One region of the Faecalibacterium sp. i21-0019-B1 genome, then DNA from elsewhere that is predicted to be linked to it. Evidence: predicted binding sites of a transcription regulator. Region 1 holds the regulator's gene; each other region holds the start of a gene.
What was found. The regulator HrcA, encoded in region 1, represses chaperone genes, less so after heat shock. The targets are predictions, from matches to a motif close to TGTTAGCACTCNNNNNNNNNGAGTGCTAACA.

Region 1 (3,277 bases):
CACTGCAGGGCGGTCAGGCAGGGGTACAGCGGCTCCACCCTGCCGCCGCACTGGGCGGCGAACCGGGTGCCAAAGCCGTCGGTGCCGAACTGCGGCCCTGCCTCGCCGCCCATGGCGCAGATGACGGCATCGGCGCGCAGGGTCTCGGTGCTGCCCTCTGCCGTCTCGAACTGCACGGCGTAGCCGCTGCGGCTCTGGCTCAGGGTGCGCACGGTGCAGCCGGTGCGCAGCTGCACATGGTGCTGTGCAAGGTGATGCTCCAGCAGGGCCAGCACGTCCGCCGCCTGATTGGAGTACGGATACACCCGGCCCGCTTCGTCGGTGCGGGTATAAAGCCCCAGCGCACGGAACCAGCGCAGCGGGTCGGCGGTATTTACGGCATCCAGCAGCGGACGAAGTGCTGCCGGGTCGGCAGTGAAATACAGCTCCGGCGCAATGCCGGTGTTATCCAGATTGCAACGGCCATTGCCGGTGGCAAGCAGCTTTTTGCCCGGCTTCGGGTTGCGCTCCAGCACAATGACCTGTGCAGCGGGGGCACTTTGTGCCGCCGCAAGCGCGGCTGCAAGACCGGCGGCACCGCCGCCCAGAATGAGGATGTTCGGCATCCGGACACCTGCCTTTCTCAGTAGAATTTTAGGATCTGTCTTCATAAGCGGGGTGCTGTGCTTATGAAAACGGCTTTTTGTATCATTGTAGCAGAACCCTGCCGGAAACGCAACGAAGAGGCAGCTTTCCGTGCAGGTCTTTTTGCGCGGGGGCAGCAGGTATAAATGGCCCGGCCTGACAGATACTAGTGCTGCAGGCATTTTTAAGGAAACGGAGGAGCAAAAACATGAAAGCAACAGGAATCGTGCGCCGCATCGACGAACTGGGCCGGGTGGTGATCCCCAAGGAAATCCGCCGCACCCAGCGCATCCGCCGCGGCGACCCGCTGGAGATCTTCACCACGGGCGACGGCGAGGTGATCTTTAAAAAGTATTCGCCCATTGGCGAGATGAACGCAGTAGCGGCCCAGTATACCGAGGTGCTCAGCAAAAGCTTTGCGCTGACCGCACTGGTGGCCGACCGCGACCGCATCCTTACGGTGAGCGGCTCCGGCCGGCGGGAGCTGGCCGACCGCAGCATCAGCCAGCCGCTGGAAAAGCTGATGGATGGCCGCAGGCTGTACCAGAGCGAGGGCATTGCCGAAAAGTGCATCCTGCCCTGCGAAGGCTCGCCCCGAGCAGTGCTGTGCGCCGCACCCATCATTGCGGCGGGCGATGTGACCGGCGTGGTGGCCCTGCTGACCGAAGACCGCACGGCCACGCCGGATGCCGCCCAGCTCAAGGCCGTGAATGTGGCGGCGGCATTTCTGGCAAGGCAGATGGAAGAGTAAAGAACATGCCGGAGCGCTTTCCTTACAATAAGGAGGGCGCTTTCTTCGTTTATGACAGAATTATGAATCTTTTAAAACATTTTTCCAAGGGGCTTGACAGCACCGGAAAATTGGCTATAATGGTCTTAGCACTCAGGAACAAGGAGTGCTAAACAAACAAAGCGAACGCAAAAAGGAGGCAGGCGCTATGACGATGGATGCACGCAAGCAGCGAGTCTTGCAGGCGATCGTGGCGCTGTATGGTCTCGAAGGCGAGCCCGTTGGCAGCAGCGTGCTGGCAAACTACTTTGACATGGCAGTTTCCAGCGCAACGCTTCGCAATGAGATGGCGGCGCTGACAAAGCTGGGTCTGCTGGAGCAGCCCCACACCAGCGCGGGCCGTGTGCCCAGCGCCAAGGGCTACCGTTACTACCTTGATAATCTGCTGACCGACGATCAGCCGCTGGATCGTGTGAGCCGCGCCCGTGTGGATGCGGTGTTCGCAAGCCTCGACCATGAGCCGGAAAAGCTGGCCGCAGGTGCCGCCAAGGCGCTGGCCGCCATCAGCGGCTGCACCGCCGCCATCAGCACCCCTTGTGCCGAAGACCTGTGCATCGCCCACTATGAAGTGGTTCAGGTGGGCCGCAGCGCAGCGGCTGTGCTGGCCGTTACCACGGCCGGTTACGTTCGTACCCGTGTGGCACGGGTGCGCACCGGTCTTTCCCGCGAGAATGCGGCAGCACTTGCCGCACTGCTCAACCGCAACCTTACCTTTGTAGCGCCGGTGGATCTTTCCACCCGGCTGCTGGCAGAGCTGTGCAGCCAGATCGACCCGGAGCTGGTGCCCGTTATCAGTGCAGCGGCTGCCATCCTGCAGGATTCCGTCAAGCCCCACGTATTTCTGGGCGGCGAGCAGTATCTGCTGGACTGGCCCCAGCTGGACGGCAAGGTGGGCGACATCCTCACACTGCTGAACGACGAGGAGCAGGCCGCTGGCCTGATCGCACCTCCGGCAGAACGCAGTGAGAGCGTGCTGCTGGGCGAAGATCTGGAACCGCAGATCCCGGGCCTGTGCATCGTGAGCGACCGGTATCTGGTGGGCGGAGGCCTGTGGGGCTCCATTGCATTGATCGGCCCCACCCGGATGCCCTTCCAGAAGCTGATGCCGCTGCTGCATTACTTTGCAGACCAGCTGGGCGAGGGCATGAGCGGCAAACGAAAAGACACCCCGCAGGCTGCCGCACCCCGGCGGACTGTGATCTATAAGGAGGATCTGGAATGAGCGAAGAAACCAAAAAGACGGCTCCGGCTCAAGAAGCGGAGCAGCCCGAAACGGCTCCCGAGGAAAAGGCCCAGCAGGCAGCACCCGAACAGGAACCTGCTGCTGAAGCTGCCGACCCGAAGGATGACAAGAAGAAGGATGGCGGCTGGTTCAACAAGAAGGCCCGTGAGCTGGAAGCCGTAAAGGCAAAGCTGGATGCTGCCGAAGCCAACGCTGCACAGGCCAAAGACCAGCTGCTGCGCATGGCAGCGGAGTACGAGAACTACCGCAAGCGCTCCACCCGCGAAGCCGACCAGAAGTTCAACGATGGCATTTCCTTTGCGGTGAACCAGATCATTCCCATTCTGGATACGCTGGAGATGGCAGCCAACGCCCCCACCACCGACGAGAACTACAAAAAGGGCGTGACCATGACGCTGGACAAGGCCGCCAAGGCGCTGGATGCTCTCCATGTGGAGGAGATCGAGGCGCTGGGCAAGCCCTTTGACCCCAACTTCATGAATGCAGTGCAGCAGATCCCCGCCCCGGACGGACAGGAGAGCGGCACCGTCATCACGGTCTACCAGAAGGGCTACAAGCTGGGCGATAAGATCGTCCGCCATGCGACCGTTGTAGTGGCCGAATAACAAAGCAGAAACCCG
Region 2 (3,277 bases), 1.4 Mb from region 1:
AGCCACTGGCCGTCGGCACGCAGCCAGTCGTCCAGATGATCCACTTCTTCGCCGTCCGGCAGGCCAAGGCCTTCTTCGGCATAAAGGTTTTCCGGTTCCACCTGCAGCATTTCGATCACCTGAATGGAGCTTTGCAGGTATTCGTCCTGCGAAACTGTCTTGTCCGAAAGCTCCCATCCGGTGAGAAAAGCCTGCATCATCAGGTCGCGCACAGAGATGCGCGGCAGGGTCGGGTCCATAACCATAGGTATTTCCTTCTTCCTTTAGTTTGTCCCTGCTGACCAGTATACGTCAAAGGCTTATGCAAGTCAACAGTTTAATTGTGAATTTTTTGTAGGTTCGTTCAAATATATCCAGACTTAACAGACGGAAAAGGCAAAAGTGTCTCCCAGCCATTCCACTGCCAGTTCCACCCAGTGATGCCGGCGGCGGCTGGGTTGGTCCACCTCTGCTGTGCTGATGCTGGTACCGTGCACCCCCTTTTCAAACAGATGCGCCTCGCAGGGCACGCCCGCCCGGTGCAGAGCGTTCACCAGCATCAGGGTGTTCTCCACCGGAACGGTGGCATCCTCCATGGTGGTCCATACGAACACCGGCGGCGTCTGCGGCGTGATCTTATCCTCCAGCCCGAACACCTGCTGTGCCGCCGGGTCGGCGCTGCCCGCCAGCTGCACAAAGCTGCCGCGGTGGGCATACTGCCCTGCCGTGACCACCGGATAGCCCAGAATGACCGCATTGGGCCGGGGCTGGGCCGCTTCGCCGGGAATGTCCAGCACAGCACCGGAAAGGGCCAGGTGGCCGCCCGCTGAAAAGCCGCACACAGCAATTTTTTCCGGCAGGATATGCCACTGGGCCGCGTGCTGCCGCACAAGACCAATAGCCTCGGCCAGCTGGCGCAGCGGCATGTAGTCCTTTGCCTTTTCGCAGATGGCGTAGTCCAGCACAGCGGTGTGGTACCCCGCCGCCGCAAACTGCAGCGCCACCGGGTCGCCCTCACGGGCACTCACATGGGTATAGCCGCCGCCGGGCACCACCAGCACCAATGGCCGGTCAAGCACATTCGGCATCCGCTCACAGCAATCACGCAGATAAACGGTCAGTGTCCCACCGCCGGCCAGTTCCAGCTGTTTCAGCTGCATGATATTTCCTCCTTTTACAGCATCCTTTGCGGTTCATTATAGCACAAAACGAACCATTTTTTAAACTTTTTATGAAAGCCCTTGATTTTTGCTTTTTGTCGGTGTATATTAGCACTCGAAAGTTACGAGTGCTAAGTATTCAAAAGTAATATCCTATTCCGAGTGCTTGGTGCCGAATACAGATAAAAAGAGGTTTTGCATTATGGCTAAGAAAGAATTTCAGGCTGAAAGCAAAAAGCTGATGGATATGATGATCAACTCCATCTACACCAATAAGGAAATTTTCCTGCGCGAGCTGATCTCCAACGCATCGGATGCCATCGATAAGCTCTATTATAAGAGCCTGACCGATCCTTCTGTGGGCATGAACAAGGGCGATTTCCGCATCCTCATCACCCGCGATAAGGAGAACCGCATCCTGACCATTGAGGATAACGGCATCGGCATGACCAAAGAGGAACTTGAGCAGAATCTGGGCACCATTGCTCACTCCGGTTCTCTGGATTTCAAGAAGGACAACAAGGACGAGAACATCGATATCATCGGCCAGTTTGGTGTCGGCTTCTACTCCTCCTTCATGGTAGCCGATAAAGTCACCGTCATTTCCAAGGCTTATGGCTCGGACGAAGCATGGCAGTGGGAGTCCTCCGGTGTGGACGGCTACGAAATGACCCCCGCCCAGAAGGATACCGCAGGCACCCAGATCATCCTGCACATCAAGCCGGATACTGAGACGGACCACTACGACAACTTCCTCGATGAGTACGGCATCGTGGCCATCGTGAAGAAGTACAGCGACTATGTGCGCTATCCCATCCAGATGGAGCGCCAGCACGAGCGCCAGAAGCCGGAACCCGATCCTAAGCCGGAGGACTATAAGCCCGAATGGGAGACTTACACCGAGCTGGAAACTCTGAACAGCATGGTGCCCATCTGGAAAAAGCAGAAGAGCGAAGTGACCGACGAGGAGTACGCGAACTTCTATAAGGAAAAGTTTGGCGATTATACCGACCCCGCCCGCGTCATCGTCAGCCGCACCGAGGGCACTGCAAATTATAATGCCCTGCTGTTCGTACCCAGCCACCGTCCCTACGACTTCTACACCAAGGATTATGAAAAGGGTCTGGCCCTGTACGCATCCGGCGTGCTCATTATGGAGAAGTGCGCCGACCTGCTGCCCGATTACTTCAGCTTCGTCAAGGGCATTGTGGACAGTCAGGATCTGAGCCTGAACATCAGCCGCGAGATGCTGCAGAAGGACAACCAGCTCAAGCTGATCCACAACGCTCTGGAAAAAAAGATCAAGAACGATCTGCACGCCATGCTGGCCAATGACCGCGAGAAGTACGAGGAATTCTGGAAAGAGTTCGGCCGTCAGATCAAGTTCGGTGCTTACTCCGACTACGGCATGCACGCCGAGCTGCTGCGCGACCTGCTGCTGTTCTGGTCTGCCAAGGAGCAGAAGATGGTCACTCTGCAGGAGTATGTAGACAAGATGCCCGCTGAGCAGAAGTATATCTACTTTGCTGCCGGTGATTCTACCGACCGTCTGGCAAAGCTGCCCGCCGCTGAGCTGGTCATGGATAAGGGCTATGACGTCCTGCTGCTGACCGAGGATGTGGATGAGTTCTGCCTGCAGATCCTGCGCACCTATCCCCGCAAGGATGCCGAAGGCAAGGACGGCACCGTGGAGTTCAAGAATGTCAACAGCGGTGATCTGGGCCTTGAGACCGAGGAAGAGAAGAAGGCCGCCGAGGACGCTACCGCTGAGAACAAGAACCTGTTCGATGCCATGAAGGACGCTCTGGACGGCAAGGTGAAAGAGGTCAAGGTCTCTACCCGCCTGAAGAATCACCCTGTGTGCCTGAGTGCTGACGGCCCGCTGTCCATTGAGATGGAAAAAGTGCTGTCCAAGCAGCCCGGCAGCGAAGGCGTAAAGAGCGATAAGGTTCTGGAACTGAATGTCAACCACCCCGTGTTTGCCGTGCTCAAGGCCGCACAGGAGGCCGGTGACACCGACAAGCTCAAGAAGTACAGTGCTCTGCTGTACGCACAGGCTCAGCTGATCGAAGGCCTGCCGGTGGATGATCCCGCCGCCTATGCCGAGGCCGTCTGCAGCCTGATGAAGTAACTTTTTC
Region 3 (3,277 bases), 760 kb from region 1:
CGTAGAGGGTGCATTGCAGCATCGGGCAAGAATTTCGGCATACAGAGCGGCACAGAAACCGGCCAACAGATTGGCAAGAAAGACGCTGTGCAGGGTGTTGGCGGCAAGAAGATAAGCCAGCCATGCCAGAAGTCCGCCTACACCGGCGGCGGGTAAGTAGCGCCGGTTCAGATTGAAAATCAGTCCGAAACCGACCGAACCAAGGGCAGCACTGAGCAACTGCGAAAAAACCTGTATCATGCGGAAATTCCTCCCATCAACCAGATGGCGGCCATCATGCCGAGTGCAAGGGTGGCGGCCATCAGAATGGCTTCCACCAGCCGAAGAGAGCCGGAAATAATGTCCCCAAGTAAGATGTCCCGGATGGAATTTGTCAGCATGATGCCGGGAATCAGCAGCATGATGATACCAATCAGAACTTTATCGGCATGAAACTGCATCCCAAAGCGGCAGAGCAGCAGAGTGGAGACACCGCTGAGAAATGATGCTATAAACTGAAATTCTACGCCATTCATACAAAAAGGCGAGAGATAGCGCTCCATCCAGCAAATCAGAACGGCAATGCCGCCGGCCAGCAGGCCGTCCCAGAGATTTCCACCAAAGAAGATGGCAAAACTGGAAGCAGCCAACACACTGCCGGCAAGATGCAGTCTTGGGTCCGGATGCTGTGCCAGAATGGCATTCAGTTGGCGCTGAAACTCTTCTATGGAAGGAGGTGCTGTGCAGATACGGCGGCTGAGCGCATTGAGCTTTTCCAATGTCAGCAGGTCATTGCTGGCAGCGTGACGCAGGCGGCGGGTCTCGGTCTGCGGCGGCAGCGAGGGCATGGTAAGCGTGACCACGATGCTGGATGTGATCACGAATACATTCACATCTTCTGCCCCATAGGCGATTGCGATCCGGTTCAAAGTGTCCTCAACGCGGAATACTTCTGCGCCACTGTTTTGTAAAGCTTCGCCCATTCGGACCAGAATGTGGAGAAAATGACTGATCTCGGTCTCTTCCACAATATCACGCTCTTTTCATCTCGGTTTCCACATTATTATAGCGGGTGGACCGGCAGAACGCAAGACGCTGCAAGGACAGAGAGACTTTTTGATAACTGCATTGTTTACGCGGGCAATGGATCGCCTGGTTCTGAAGAAACGGCTTGCATCCGTTCTGTCACAGCGAAAGACTACGATTGGAGAAGAAAAAATTGAATCCAGTGCAAACGATTTTGCCGAGAATTGCATGAAATATTATAAAAGTATTATTCTTTTATGAATTTTAGCGCTCTACTATTGACACTGCTAATAAACAGTGTTATAACAGTGGCGTGCTCAGGAGAAAGGGGCATGAGGGAACCGCAAGGCTCCCGGGAAGACTCCGCTTCTGATGCACGATCTTGATTTTATGCCCGACCCGAACGCCGGGATTGGAGGGTTGTTTTATGTTTATGCCTGCTGTTTTCCATGAAAATCTGTTCGATGATTTCTTTGATCCGTTCTGGAACGACGGTGCGCTGGAGCGTGCAATGAATCGTGAAGAGCGTGAGACCTTCGGCAAGCGCGGCGCAAACATGATGAAAACCGATGTGAAGCAGACCGCCGATGGCAACTATGATGTGGCTGTTGACCTGCCCGGTTGCAAGAAGGAAGACGTTCAGATGGAGCTGAGCGACGGCTACCTGACCATTCAGGCCGTCCGCAACCACTCCAATGACGAGAAGGACAACAATGGCCGTTATCTGCGCCGTGAGACCTTCTCCGGTACCTGTGCCCGCAGCTTCTATGTGGGTGATGCCGTGAAGAAGGAGGACATCCACGCAAAGTTCGAGGATGGCATCCTGCACATCGTGCTGCCCGCACCGCAGCAGCAGAAGGCTCTGCCTGCGAATCCCAATCTCATTGAAATCGAGTAACGTTTGTGCATCGGTGTGAGGAACACCGGCGCATAGAACCAGCCCCCGGAGAACCGTAAAAAGCTCTTCGGGGGTTTTTGTATTCTGACATCTTTTCGGAAGTGAAAAAGCGTGGTACCCACAACACCGACACGCAAGAGGGCGCAGCAGTCAATCTTTTTGAAACCGCCGTCAAACACGCATAAAAGCGAAAAGAACCCGCTTTCAACATCAAATTGAAGTGAAAGCGGGTTCTTTATTGAAGTGACACCAAGTTGTCACAAAATCACAGCTTTAGAAGGCCTGTGCATCATATTTATATCGATATTTCGCCGTAAATTCGTTTCTACTTGATGGGGTGAATTATTTCCGATTTGTCAGCCGGTTGAGCAGCATCACAGCCAGAACAATGACACCAATGACGAGAAGAATGCCGACCATGCCGATGAGCATCATGGGCAGGGTGGTCATCCACGAAGAAAGATGAAGCATAAGTGTACCTCCGTTAAGCCATCAGGGTCAGAATTAGGCCGCCTGCAATGACGGATGCGATCTGCCCCGAAACGTTGACGCTGATGGAGTACATCAGCAGGAAATTCTGGTTATCTTCTTCCAATCCCATCTTGTTGACCACACGGCCGCTCATGGGGAAGGCGGAGATGCCGGCTGCACCGATCATCGGGTTCAGTTTTTTGCCTTCGGGCAGGAACAGGTTCAGCAGCTTTGCAAACAGCACGCCGCCTGCGGTATCAAAAACGAAGGCTACCAGACCCAGTGCAAGGATGAGCAGGGTATCGGGCCGGACAAACTTGTCAGCGGTCATCTGTCCGGCCACGGTCAGGCCCAGCACGATGGTGATGAGGTTTGCCAGCACATTCTGCGCGGTTTCGCTGAGGGCGTTCAGTACGCCGCACTCCCGCAGCAGGTTGCCGAACATCAGAAAACCAACTAGAGCTACACTGGCAGGAGCTACCATACCGGCAATGATGGTTACAACAATGGGGAACAGAATCTTCGTCAGCTGGCTGACATTGCCCTTTTCATAGGGCATCCGGATGCGGCGGTCCTTCTGAGTGGTCAGCAGTTTAATGACCGGCGGCTGCACGATGGGCACCAGAGCCATGTAACTGTACGCTGCCACCATGATGGCACCAAGGTACTGGGAGTTGAGGGTGTTAGCTACAAAAATGGCGGTGGGACCGTCCGCTGCACCAATGACAGCGATGGAAGCAGCATCCTTCAAATCAAAGAAGAAGCCTGCCAGAAACAGGGTGAAGAAAATACCAAACTGCGCTGCGGCACCAAAGAGCATGAGCCACGGTTTTTCCAGCAGGGGGCCAAAGTCGATCATAGCACCAATGCCGATGAAAAGCAGCAGGGGAAACAGCTCGTTGG

Region 2: the regulator HrcA is predicted to act here: its motif matches at 1,246-1,276, upstream of htpG (molecular chaperone HtpG).
Region 3: the regulator HrcA is predicted to act here: its motif matches at 1,268-1,298, upstream of ACGHP1_RS04965 (Hsp20/alpha crystallin family protein).

What each region holds. Positions count from the first base shown of each region.
Region 1 is NZ_AP031425.1:241,636-244,912, forward strand. Features, by position in the region: gene ACGHP1_RS01145 (aminoacetone oxidase family FAD-binding enzyme) at 1-605, opposite strand, end outside; gene ACGHP1_RS01150 (stage V sporulation T C-terminal domain-containing protein) at 833-1,375, shown strand; gene hrcA (heat-inducible transcriptional repressor HrcA) at 1,563-2,636, shown strand; gene ACGHP1_RS01160 (nucleotide exchange factor GrpE) at 2,633-3,262, shown strand.
Region 2 is NZ_AP031425.1:1,878,834-1,882,110, forward strand. Features, by position in the region: gene ACGHP1_RS09440 (hypothetical protein) at 1-245, opposite strand, end outside; gene ACGHP1_RS09445 (alpha/beta hydrolase) at 360-1,139, opposite strand; gene htpG (molecular chaperone HtpG) at 1,342-3,270, shown strand.
Region 3 is NZ_AP031425.1:1,003,152-1,006,428, forward strand. Features, by position in the region: gene ACGHP1_RS04955 (threonine/serine exporter family protein) at 1-240, opposite strand, end outside; gene ACGHP1_RS04960 (threonine/serine exporter family protein) at 237-1,007, opposite strand; gene ACGHP1_RS04965 (Hsp20/alpha crystallin family protein) at 1,433-1,903, shown strand; gene ACGHP1_RS04970 (OadG-related small transporter subunit) at 2,246-2,374, opposite strand; gene ACGHP1_RS04975 (sodium ion-translocating decarboxylase subunit beta) at 2,388-3,277, opposite strand, start outside.